Regions from separate parts of the Spirochaeta cellobiosiphila DSM 17781 genome, predicted to be linked through region 2. Evidence: riboswitches for the same ligand, from Rfam matches in the RefSeq annotation. Region 2 holds a riboswitch; each other region holds the start of a gene.
What was found. Region 2 has a riboswitch for cobalamin ahead of K345_RS0111585 (sirohydrochlorin cobaltochelatase). Riboswitches for the same ligand answer to the same signal wherever they lie in the genome.

Region 1: another riboswitch for cobalamin. It lies ahead of K345_RS0117285 (ABC transporter substrate-binding protein); the one in region 2 lies ahead of K345_RS0111585 (sirohydrochlorin cobaltochelatase).
Region 3: another riboswitch for cobalamin. It lies ahead of metE (5-methyltetrahydropteroyltriglutamate--homocysteine S-methyltransferase); the one in region 2 lies ahead of K345_RS0111585 (sirohydrochlorin cobaltochelatase).

What each region holds. Positions count from the first base shown of each region.
Region 1 is NZ_KE384558.1:147,203-151,613, forward strand. It holds gene K345_RS0117280 (FecCD family ABC transporter permease) at 1-763, opposite strand, end outside; gene K345_RS0117285 (ABC transporter substrate-binding protein) at 760-1,656, opposite strand; cobalamin riboswitch at 1,687-1,820, opposite strand; gene K345_RS21695 (type 1 glutamine amidotransferase) at 1,884-2,582, shown strand; gene galE (UDP-glucose 4-epimerase GalE) at 2,918-3,931, shown strand; gene K345_RS0117305 (hybrid sensor histidine kinase/response regulator) at 3,971-4,411, shown strand, end outside.
Region 2 is NZ_KE384555.1:279,195-283,605, forward strand. It holds gene K345_RS0111575 (precorrin-8X methylmutase) at 1-85, opposite strand, end outside; gene K345_RS0111580 (cobyrinic acid a,c-diamide synthase CobB) at 95-1,489, opposite strand; adenosylcobalamin (AdoCbl) riboswitch at 1,571-1,712, shown strand; gene K345_RS0111585 (sirohydrochlorin cobaltochelatase) at 1,820-2,635, shown strand; gene K345_RS0111590 (ABC transporter substrate-binding protein) at 2,635-3,675, shown strand; gene K345_RS0111595 (FecCD family ABC transporter permease) at 3,626-4,411, shown strand, end outside.
Region 3 is NZ_KE384557.1:283,745-288,155, reverse strand. It holds gene K345_RS0116330 (alpha/beta fold hydrolase) at 1-24, opposite strand, end outside; gene K345_RS0116325 (DUF2798 domain-containing protein) at 260-733, opposite strand; gene K345_RS0116320 (GNAT family N-acetyltransferase) at 948-1,442, opposite strand; adenosylcobalamin (AdoCbl) riboswitch at 1,615-1,757, shown strand; gene metE (5-methyltetrahydropteroyltriglutamate--homocysteine S-methyltransferase) at 1,760-4,024, shown strand; gene K345_RS21530 (metal-dependent transcriptional regulator) at 4,021-4,411, opposite strand, start outside.

The sequences.
Region 1 (4,411 bases), on a different contig from region 2:
CACTGGCTGTCAATAAAGAACTAAGGAGTACGATGAGGATCTTTACTTTTTGTACAGAAACACCTGAACTGGCCGCCATATCTTCTCCCTGTGTGAGGAGATTCAAATCTTTTGATAATAACTGCAATCCAGTAACTCCCAGAAAGACAGGTGGTAAAAGAAGACAAACCTTCATCCAGGAAGAAGAAGAAAAGCTTCCAAAAGTCCAGAATAGAATATTTTCCACTAAATCCCTGTTTATGTACATAAAGAAACTAATTAAGGCTGACAGCATAAAGCTAAGAGTCATCCCAGTGAGAAGCAGAGTCGTTGTTCCTCTCCTCGACAAGCCCTGTGCCAGGGACAGGCCAAAGAATGCTGTTAATAGAGCCCCTATGAAAGCAGAACCCTGTAATAGCACTGTAGTCGATAAGCCACAGATAATAACAACTGTCACCCCGAAGGCCGCTCCTGATGATAAGCCCAATACATAAGGATCCGCCATTGGATTACGAAATAATCCTTGAAGCGCTGTCCCTGATACTGCTAATGCCCCTCCTACCAGAAGGGCTAGTACTATGCGGGGAGCTCTGACATTAAGAATAATAATATCCGCAGGGGTAGTGGACTTAGAGACTAGAGGATAATTGAATTGTTCTTTTATTATATGGAAGACTTCTACGGCTTTTATATCAGCCGTTCCTATGGTGAGAGATAATAAGCTGCTAAAGAGAATAAGAATGATTAGTAGAAAAGATATCTGCCAATGGTTAAGTTTAATCATTCAAAGCTTTCAGGATGGATTATGGTTACAAGATCTACAAAAGCTTGAGCTAATCTAGGTCCTTGTCTATCCAGTATATTACTATCAATAGTATAAATCCTTCCCTCTTTTATTGCCCTCAAATCCTTATACCCCTCTGTATTGGACAGTCCTTCTTTTACATTATAGTACTGAGAACAAATAATGATGTCAGGGTCCTGTTCTACAATCTTTTCAAAACTATAAGCCCAGCCATCCAGATCTTGGGCAATATTGATTCCGCCTGCTTCCTGGATCAATTGACCGATAAAGGTATTACCTCCAGCAGTGAAATCCCCTTGTTGTCCATAAGCTACCACATAGTAAACTTTAGGCTTGTAAGAATTGTTAATTCTTCCTGCGGCTTGATCTATGGTTTTCTTCATCTGAGTAATAATCTGTTCTGATTTTTCTTGTTTATGGAGTAGCGTTCCTATTTGACGAATCACCCAGTAGGTTCCTTCAATACTGTCTTCACCTTTAAGGATTAATATAGGGATATTAAGATCTTCCAAGGCTTTCAGTGTATCCTTTTGAAAATGTGTGGAGGCTATTACCAAATCTGGTTGAGCCTGAATGATACTTTCCATACTTGGATTCCTGAGTGATCCCATGGAGGGGATTCTAAGGGCATCTTCCGGATAATCACAATAGTCAGTACGACCTTTTAGTTTATCCTGGCTTCCTAAGGCATATATGATTTCTGTAATGCTGGGAGCTAGAGATACAATTCGATTTATCTCTGTTGGAATATTAACCTGTCGTTCATAGCTATCGGTAAAAACAGTTGTTGTTGCAGGATCCTCTTTTTGACCAGTTGACCAGCTTTGTAATGATATTAATAGGAATAAGAAAAGGGAAATTGTTTTCTGCATTAAGCCTCCTGTCTATACTCCGTAGACAATGCCAAGGTAATAGATTAGGCAGGTATTCTGACTTTCATATTCTCTGGAGAATATTTCTACAGTGGCGGGACCGTGCAGGATTTTGACCTGCTTCCCTTTTAGCTCTGATAAGCACCTAACTTAATCGTATCTTATTGTTAAGCATATCACTTGTCAATCTTTACAGTTTTAGTAAATACCATTTATACTCTTGAATTATGACAACATATATTCTGAAGAACATAGATAGGGAAGGTCCCGGTCTCATCGCTGAGTATCTAAAGGAAAAAGGAAAATCTTTCCAGGTTATTGAGCCTGATGCTCTAGTTGATTTTACCTTACCATCAGATCTGGAAGCTCTTATTATTCTTGGTGGTCCTGCTAGTGCCAATGATCAGACAGAGGATATGGTTCATAAAATCGATATTGCTCGTGAAGCTATGAACCAAAATCTTAAAGTTCTTGGCATTTGTTTGGGCATGCAAATCATGACCAAGGCGAAGGAAGGCAAAGTTGTTCCTCTTGGTAAGACAGAAAGGGCTTTTCGTGATAGTGAGGGCAATTGGAATCCTCTTTATCTCTTGGACCAGGGGCAGGATAATCCCCTCTTCAGTAATATCTCTAATACCATACCAGTCTTTCATCTTCATGGAGAAACTATTGTTCCTAATGAACAGATCCAATGGCTTGGTCAGGGTGCTGATTGTCAGTATCAGGCTTTAAGTTTTGGAGAAAAAGCCTATGGATTTCAATGTCATTTGGAGCTGACTTTGGACATGCTTAAAGCTTGGTTAACAGAGGATCCTGATCTTGTTGATCTTGATCATGATCAGATTATAAAAGATTATCTAAGTGTTGAAGAAGTCTATAGAACTCAATGTTTTTGCTTATTGGATAATTTTTTTAACCATATTTGATAATCTTCCTGTGTTATACCCATTGTGGAAACAAAAAAATCTCCTATCTCTAAGGGATATTGATCAATGAGGGAGAGGGTTTCTATTGCTGGGGTTTTCTGTGTCCAATAACATTCACATAATTGATTTAACAAAGTGTGCAAACCGCGTTTCTCTTCTGTGTATGAATTGAAGTAACCCATATAAGGATCTATGGAATTATACCAATCTTTGATTCTATAGGCCATGTGTCTACTTAGATCGAAGGTAATAATCATAAACTTAAGTAAGTGGACATAATCTAAATGAGGTTATATCATACACCTAGTGTACGCGCGTACATTCAGGAGGTTAGAATGAAAAAGTTACTAATAACCGGAGGCGCAGGATATATTGCTTCCCACACTAACATTGAATTGCTCAGTGAGAGCTATGATCTGGTTATTGTTGACAATCTATGTAATTCAACTACCGAAGCTATCAAACGGGTTCAAGACATTGCCCGTAAAGAAGTTCGTTTTTATGAAGCAGACATTCGGGATGGAAAGGCTTTAGGTGAAGTCTTTGAAAAAGAACCTAACATTGATGGTGTTATTCATTTTGCCGCTTTAAAAGCAGTTGGTGAATCTGTTGAAAAACCACTTAAGTACTATGAAAATAATATTTCAGGCTCTCTTGTCTTATATCAGACAATGAAGAAATATGGAGTCAAGAACATTGTGTTCTCCTCCTCTGCCACTGTATATGGGGATCCCGCATCAGTTCCTGTTGATGAGAGTTTTCCTATTAAAGCAACAAATCCTTATGGACATACAAAAACGATGATGGAGCAAATCCTTATGGATACTGCCCACGCTGAAAACTGGAATGTTGTCATCCTTAGGTATTTTAATCCTGTAGGAGCTCATCCGTCTGGTCGTATAGGAGAAGATCCGGAGTATCCTTTTAATCTTCTTCCTTTTGTTAGTCAGGTAGCTGCTGGTTTAAGGGAAAAGGTTATTGTTTTTGGAGACGATTGGCCCACCATCGACGGCACAGGTGTAAGAGATTATATCCATGTTGTTGATTTAGCAAAGGCTCATGTTAAAGCTATAGAAAAGTTAAGCTCAGATAGGGGTGTCTTTGTCTATAATATTGGGACAGGTAGAGGTTACTCTGTTCTAGAGATGATCAAGGCTTTTTCCAAAGTCTGTGGTCATGAGGTTCCCTATGAAGTTGGCCCCAGAAGAGATGGTGACGTCGCTTCTGTTTATGGCGATCCTACAAAAGCTAACAAAGAGTTAGGCTGGCAAGCGGAATTGGGACTGGAAGAAATGGTTGAATCCGCTTGGAATTGGCAAAGTAAAAATCCTAAAGGATACCGCTCTTAAATTTCTTGCACCCTTAGAGGATTCTACTATGCTTTAAGGGTGCAGTATAAAAAAAATCTTCCCTATTATCCATTATTGGTAATTCTTCTACTCATTATTCTAGGTCTTGTGGGACTGGCTTATTATTTTGTATGGGATTATAGGAATCGTCAGATTGAACTAATAGCTCATCAGAATATTGATGCATTGCAAGGGGAGTACCAAGCTACCATCAATGCCTACGGTCTCCAGTTTAAGTCTCTTGTGAGCACAACCTTCAACAATAATCCCCTTATAGAATCATGGTTTCAGGAAGAGCCTAATATTTTTGATGAATCCCATTACAGAGAAGGATTAAGTCCTATAATGGGATTATTGAAAAATAATGGCTTAACTAATATTGCTTTTGCTTCCACAAAAGATAAAGCAAGGGTGTTGTGGTTGAGCGATTCCCCCTATGATAGTCCCTATTCCGTGTGGAGTGGGGTACCTTCAAATCCT
Region 2 (4,411 bases):
CCCTTTGTTCTGGAGTGACATCGAGAACACCTAGACGATCTTCTATAATCTGAAAACTTTTATTTGTTATACTTTGGCCATTCATGAATGCTCCTTATTCTTTGTGATCCCAGCAACTTTGAAGAAAACCTTCCAGCACCTGGGGATTTGTTGCAAAATGCAGATGTAAATATCCTGCCCAGGTTTGATAGCGAAACAAGCCATCAGGGACAACTTCCGGACTATCTTCCTTGGTTAAATCCAGCATGTGATTCAACTCTTCAGTGGTATTCTCCCTCTGTGACCAATGGAACAAATGCCCCGTGAGGGATTGTCCCTTTGGCCCCATCCAGGAATCTGCTTTTAATTCTCCTGTATAATATCCTAAAGCACGAAGGCCTTTCTTCATAATCGTCCGCCCAGGAAACACTCCGACCATGGGATACTCCTCTCCTTCCTGGGTTACCAGGCTATCCAGAAGGTACATTAATCCACCGCATTCCCCCCAGATAGGTCTGTTATTGAGAGCCCAATCCTTAATGCTTCTACGCATGCTAGTATTCTGGGATAACTGATGGGCAAAAACTTCCGGATAACCTCCCCCTAAGTATAAACCATCTATTCCCGGGGGAAGAGCATCCTCTTCCATCGGACTAAAGGGAACGAGCTGAGCCCCAAAATGACCAAACATATCCAGGTTGTCCTGATAATAAAAATGAAAAGCCTTATCCAAAGCGTAGGCTATTTTGACAGGATAAGTTTTGGGGGGGCCAGGTGATGATTCATAAACAGGACCTAAAGGTGGAGCTCCTTCAGCTATTTCCTTAATCAAAGACCAATTAATATAAGGTTCCACCAACTCTAATAAAGCATCATAATGGGGAATATAGTCATAATCTTCCCAGGCAGGAATCAAGCCCAGATGCCTTTCAGGAAGGGTTAATTCTTTTTTTACGGGTATGCTTCCTACAACAGGAAGACCTGTCGCCTTTTCCACAGCTCTAATGACGAGAGCTTCATGACGAGTACTGGCAACACGATTTAAGAGAAAACCTGCTACATTAACGTCCGGGTCAAAGACTTTATACCCTAAGGCTAGGGCCCCAGCTGAACGAGCCATGGATTTGACATCCAGAATCACTATAACCGGGGCTTTTAAGGTTTTGGCAATATGAGCCGCGCTTCCCCTTTCATCTAATGAGCCAGCCCCATCGTACAACCCCATAACTCCTTCTATAATATTAAGTTGTGCTCCTTCAGCGTGTTTTTGAAAGAGAGCTTTAACTTGTTCACCAGACATCAATCTACTATCCAGATTAGCACAACTTCTACCAGTGGCCATAGCATGATAAGAGGGGTCGATATAGTCGGGACCGCACTTAAAGGACTGGACCTTCAGCGACCGTTGCCAATACCTTTCGATGAGGGTGCTAAGGAGGGTTTTTCCGGAACCAGAGCGGTCAGCACTAATTACAATACGGGGATAATTCTTATTTATGGAGTCTACCATCTCTTTTAACTTAGAAAAGGAATCAAGATTTTGTCAATCGTTCTTTTCTACCTAGACTAATCCTACTTATATCCAGTAGTGTTGGTAACACAAACATTCCATTATAGGGGAATCCAGTGAGAATCTGGAGCGATCCCGTCACTGTAAGTCACCCTGTGGTGATAAGTCAGGCTACCTATAGGGAATGAATAATAACAATCTTCGCGGAAGGAGAGTTATTACCCGTCGCTTTTTGGACTAAGGTAGTCTCTTGTCCCGTATAAAGGAAGTTCCATGAATAAATCAGTTATCTTATATTTGCTTCCCTTATTATTTCTGATAGGAGTGGGTATGAGTTCATGTCAAAGCAATAAATATACTTCAAGCAATAAGGAAAAACCTGTTATTGTCATAGCGGCTTTTGGGAGTAGCTATGAGAGTGGCCAGAAAAATCTTGAAGACTTTGATATAGCAATGAGAAAAGCCTTTCCCCATAATGAAGTGACATGGGGATTCACATCTTCCTTTATTGTTAAAAAACTTTTAAAACAAGGCAAAACCACTCTCTTTGCGAGTGAAGTTCCTATTCGAAAGATTGATCAAACGCTAGAAGATTTAAGTCTGGTTGGTAAGAAAAATATTGTCATCATTAATTTTCTTCTTATGGTTGGATCGGAATATAGACAAGTAATGACTTCTCATTCTTCTGAATTAAATATCAAATACGTTCATCCCCTCCTCTACTATCCTGAAAACATGCCAAAGATTATAAAGGCCCTGGAATCAGAATTCGGAGATAAGGATGAACTCACTGTCATTTGTGCTCATGGTAATGAAAAACATCCAGAATATAACAAAGACTTCGTACAAATGAATAATTACCTAAAGGAGCATTATTCCCATAGCTATGTGGCCGTTATGGAAGGGAATCCAGAGTTTGAAGAAGTGAAAGAAGTGGCCCAAAAGAATGACTTTAAGGCTGTCCGCTTCATTGCTTTCATGCTGACCTATGGGGACCATATGTCAAATGATGTCATGGGGGAAGAAGAGGATTCCTGGAAAAACCAACTAGGACTTCCTGCTACAGCCACAGGAGGTTTGGCAAGCATAACTCCTATCCAAAAAATATTCATTGATAAAACAAAATCAGCCATCAAGGAATTCTAATGGAATCCTTTAAAACAACGGCTTTCATACTAGTCATCCTCCTTAGCCCTTTTATTCTCTTTGGAGGAGGACAACAAACACAGGATGAATCAGAGTCCCAAGATCAGCTACAGTTTGTAGACGGAGAAGGATCGACTGTCCCTGTTAAACTCCCTGTGGACAGAATCGTAGTCTTAAACTCAGGGCTAAGCTCCTTAATTGTGTCCTTAGGGCAATCAGATAAAATTGTTGGCCGTGATTCTTATTCAACCTTTCCCTCCTCATTAAAAGGAATACCTGTTGTAGGAAAGAATTCTGCCCATCCCAATATGGAAAGGATATTAAGCTTGAATCCCCAGGTGGTTCTGGCAGATGCTATGTTCAAAGATGAGCTGATTGCAAAACTCCAGAGCTTAGGAATATCTGTACTGATAGAACAAACGAGCGCTCCCTCTCTGACAGCAGATATGATTACCAGATATGGAGCTTTACTGGATTGCAGGGATAGGGCAAAGGAAATCGTTAACTACCTGGCAAAACAGGACAAACTCATCGCTGACAAAGTGAATGAGGGGCAATCTTTATACAAGGGAAAAGGGAAGATTTATTTTGAATTACGTAAAGACTATCATTCCAATTCCCGACTATCCACTTCCCAACAATACCTGGATAGGGCGGGAGGCATTAATATAGCAGCAGACAGGGAAGTCTCTGTACCCGTTCTTAGTCCTGAGTATATTGTGGATGTGGATCCGGATATCATCATTCGCAGGGCAAGTGGAGATCTTAGTGCTAAGACAATGAAAGAGCTGCGCTCTTCCCTTATGAGACGACCTGGGATTGCAAAAACAACAGCAGTACAGCAGGAAAGGGTGTTTGTTATTAAGGCAGATTTATTTCTAACAGACCGTTATCCAACGGCTATTTACTATATAGCTTCCTGGTTATACCCCGAAGCCTTTGCCGATAAGTCACCAGAACAATATAATGCAGAAGTAATGGACTTTCTATTTGGTTCAGGAGTTACCAATCAAACAGCAGAGATCTACAGTTACCCTTAAGAGGGAACAAAACTTTTTATTATTACCACTCCTGGCCTTTCTTGTTCTTCTAGCACTAATACTAGGTTTATCTGTGGGATCTGTCCTGCTCAATCAATGGGGAATAATTCAAGATCTATTCACAGGAAAATCTTTTGTCCCTCCTTCTGTGGATCTTAATCACCATTATATAATATGGGATATTCGTCTACCTCGTGTATTGCTAGCCCTATTAAGCGGAATGGGATTAGGCATCGCAGGAGCGTCTATGCAGGGGATACTGCGCAATCCTTTAGCCAGTCCTTATACGCTTGGGATATCATCAGCCGCTGGTTTTGGAGCCTCTTTATCTATATTACTCAAGAACTTTGTCCAGACTAATTTAGCTTTAGAATACCATATCTTCATGATATTCTGTTCTTTCTTCTTTGCTCTGGGAGCCTTGGCTATTGTTCTTGTAATGAGTAGAAAGAAAGGATTTAAACCTTCCATCATGATCCTAAGCGGGATATCTATGATGTATCTGTTCTCAGCGGGAACTTCTCTTATTCAATTTATGGCCTCCAACGACCAGTTAGCCCAAATCGTCTTTTGGCTAATGGGAAGTCTAATGAGCGCTGATTGGACCAAAGTAAGCCTATTGTCTGCTGTATTGCTACTGGTTACTCCCTTTTTAATTAAAATGTCATGGAGTTATAACTTACTTTCTTCAGGAGAAGAAGTGGCACAAACCCTGGGGATCAACCCTGGGCGCGTT
Region 3 (4,411 bases), on a different contig from region 2:
AACTATTTTTTTTATTATCTTCACGAGATTTCCCCTTGCTAAAAAGTATTTTAAGAAGTGTCAAAATAAAGTCCGTAATTTTATAGCATTAGGATTTACAACTTCACTATGTCTTAATGTCATAATTGTAATGATTTTGTTACTTTTTTTTAACTATCATTAAATTCCTTTAGGAGAAAAAAGAAATACAGCAAGTAATTATAGATACTACTGTCTTTGAACTTCCTCCCTGCCAATAAGACAAGGAGGATATTAAGCTTTAATTAATACATCCAACAGGAAATAATTTTCTAAAACTAAAACGTATAATGGGTCCTGCAATTATGATTTGAAGCGGTAAAGCCACAATAAAGTTCTTAGGTATATTACCAAGCCAAACAGCAACTGTTCTATTGGAAAAACCTACATTCTGAACGGCACCAAACAAGGACATAAAGAAACACATTCCAACAACCATTAAGGTAGAAATGAGTAGCATAAGTACTATCTTTTTCTTTCTATCATCTACTTTTGATGCAATTTTAAAAGCGAGTCCTTTAGCAAATATTGATACAATAAACCAATCCAGAATAAAAGCAATAATATAGGCCAGGGGAAACCCTAACCAGGCATGGCTTATGGTTTCTAGTGAATAACCAGTAGCCATTCCTATATTATATATACTCATGGTAAACACCATAAAAGCGCACATTAAGGATGTAAAAATAAGGCTTTCTCGTTTGTTTATGGGCATAAATCCTCCTAAGAGGGGGATAATACCAACATAAATTAATCTTTTCAACATATATATTTAGACAATTCTAAATATTTTCAAGCAGGGCTTTTACTTGGTAGGAAGAACAAAATAAAGTCAATCCCTCTAGCTTAATGACCAGAAGAAAAATAAGGACCTACTCTTATAAATTATAAAAAGAGGTCCTTATGTTCAACAGAACAAGTGCATCCGATCAGGACTCAGTATGATAATAAATAAAATCCATAGGCTTATCCCCATAGACTTCTCTTTTAATCGAATAGGATCCCTGTGTTTCCTGAGTTATAACCTTTGTCCAGAACTCATATGCCCCTTTATTATTTGGCAAAACTCTTGTTATCCATTTACCAGGATGTTTATGAACAACCTGAATAAACGCTTCACGGCCCACACCCTTATGCTTGAACTTACGTAATACAAAGAATTGTCCTATATCATTGTATTCTTCTCGATCAGGATAAGGACGAATGAGAACAAATCCAGCTATCTCACCATCAACCATAATATGATAGGGATAATGCTTTTCTTTCGTCCAGTATTCATCTAATCGACTCACTTCTTTCGCCACAGCAAAGGAACCTTTCTCATCAGGAGAGAAACCTGCATATTCGGACATGTCATAAACATAATATGGAAATAAATTCTGAATAATCTCATCATGAGGTGCTGGAATTAGTTCTAACTTCATAGTGAGGAGGTTATTTAATTTGCTATTTTTAATCAACTATAGAGAATGATGTCATACTGATGCTTTTAGGAAGATCATAATCCAAGTCGGATATTATACTATGTATACATTTATCCGATTCTATCCTATAGTTTGTACAGATTAACTAATAAAAGGGAGGGATCAAAATCTCATAAGTATTAGGGAAGTTTACCTTATGGGGAAGTCCTGTGAGAGTCAGGCACAGTCGCGCTACGGTGTGGAACAGTTTGTTCCAAGTCCGATTACCAGGGTAACTTTAGAAAAATTTTGTCGCGTCAACAAAAAGGAATATTACAATGTCTACACAAACCTATCTAACAGGGTTCTCACGCATAGGAGAACACCGGGAATTAAAGAAAGCTCTAGAACAATACTGGTCAGGAAAGATAAGCTTCCCTGAACTTGAAGAGTTAAGTAAAAAACTTAGAGCCAAACACTGGACTGAACAATCAGGTCAAAAAATCGACTATATTAGCTCTAATGACTTTAGTTACTATGATACCATGCTTGATACTTCAATCATGATCAATGCCATACCGGAAAGATTCCGTGATCTCAGTCAATACGAAGATATCTATTTTTCTATGGCTAGAGGCAATGCCTCCTCAACCGCGATGGAAATGACCAAGTGGTTCAATACAAATTATCATTACATTGTACCCGAATTAGATAAACGAACGCCCTTTCAAGCTAATATAAATAAAATTCGTACAGAGTATAGAGAGGCCAAGGAACTTGGTATTCAAAGCAAGATAAACCTCATCGGACCTATTACCTACACAGGATTATCCAAAAGTTTAGACACAAGTGATCCCTTTGATTACTACGAGTCAATCCTGGAGACCTATGTGAAAGTAATCCAGGAGATATCTGAACTAGATGATTCCATTATTCTCCAAATTGATGAGCCCATTTTGGTCAAAGATCCCGCCCCAAAGCTTCTAGATCTTATAATTCAGACTTACAACACATTAGCTTCTGTCAGTACCAAAATAAAAATCATAGTCATGACCTATTTTGAACAAGCTAGTGAAGCTGTTCCTTTATTAAGCCAAACTCCGATTTGGGGAATTGGTCTGGACTTTATTCATGGAAAAGATAATCTGCAAAGCCTTAGTTCCATAGGAGATAAGGTTTTAGTTGCCGGGATCATTGATGGTCGTAATATTTGGATATCCCATTATGATGAAGCCCTAAAACTAATAGAGAGTATTAGAGAACAAGTGCCTCACAACAAGTTATTGCTATCCACATCCTGTTCCCTCCTGCATGTTCCCTATTCCTTACGTAATGAACCCCAGGAGGCTCCTATCAAACAGTGGCTCGCCTTCGGAGTAGAAAAACTGAAAGAATTAGTTCTACTGAAAGCTATCCTGGAGAATGATAATACATCCGAAACGAAAGCGGCCCTCGAAGAGAATCGTAATATCCACAAAAATAAACTTGTATCTTCTCTCATTCATAATGACAAGGTGCAACAAAGAGTTAGTAAAGAGGGAAATCGGGACCGAGAAGGTAACTTCCATGAGCGAATTCAACTTCAAAGACAGCAATTCAACTTACCCTCACTTCCCACTACAACGATAGGAAGCTTCCCACAAACGAAAGAATTGAGAAAGATTCGTAGAGATTATAAAAAGAAACTCATCACCAAAGAAGTTTATGAATCTTCTCTCAAGCAATACATAAAGGAATGTGTTGAATTCCAGGAAGAAATTGATTTAGATGTACTCGTTCATGGGGAACCGGAACGAAATGATATGGTTGAATACTTTGGAGAACTACTGGAAGGATTTCATTTTACTTCAAATGGCTGGGTTCAAAGCTATGGAAGCCGTTGTGTTAAGCCTCCCATCATATATGGGGACATTAGTCGTCCTAAAGCTATGACAGTGGAATGGATAAGCTATGCCCAGAGCTTAACAAAGCGAATTATGAAAGGAATGTTAACCGGTCCTGTAACCATTATTAACTGGTCCTTTGTTCGTAATGACCTTTCACGGGAGTTAATATCCCAGCAAATAGCTTTAGCCCTGAGCGATGAAGTCAGAGATCTCCAGGAAGCTGGAATCAAAATCATACAAGTAGATGAAGCGGCTTTCAAAGAAGGTTATCCCCTTCGTAAGAAAAACATCAAATCCTATGAAGATTGGGCAGTTAAAGGTTTCAAGCTCACCGTGTCTACAGCTCATAAAGAAACTCAGATCCATACCCATATGTGTTACAGTGCTTTCAATGATATCATCGAGACAATTGAAGCCATGGACGCAGATGTTATTACTATTGAAACAGCTCGTAGCGGCAATAGGCTTCTTAAAGTTTTTAGGGATAGTCAGTACAAAAAGGAAATAGGCCCAGGAGTCTATGATATTCATTCTCCCAGAGTACCTTCAGTACAGGAATTTGAAGATCAAATCAGAGAAAGACTAAAAGTTCTGCCAGTCGATCAAATGTGGGTTAATCCCGACTGTGGACTAAAAACAAGAGCTTGGGAAGAAGTCAGATCAGCCCTTACCAATATGGTGAGAGCCACAAAAAGAATACGATCGTCAGGGGATTAAGAAGTCTCCAGTTCTTCTTCAGAACGGCAAATTCTCTTCCCATGGGGATCATGGGAAGGGAATTCTAAAAATTCATCTAACTTTTCAACAACCTTATCAGACAGACTATGTTCAAGATTTTCTGCTTCTTGATGAACTTCATCCCAGTTCATACCCAGAGTTTCGACGAGAAAATACTCTAGAAGACGATGCTTTCGCAGAATAGAGATAGCCTTGCAAACACCTTGTGGAGTCAATCGACAACCCTTTCTGGCTTCATACTCAAACCACCCATCCTGAGTAAAACGTTTGATCATGACCGTAACTGTTCCCGGTGCCAGTTTAAGCTGTCTAGCCAAATCCCCCAAAGGAATGAGATCATTCTTAGAACCATATTCTGATAAGGTC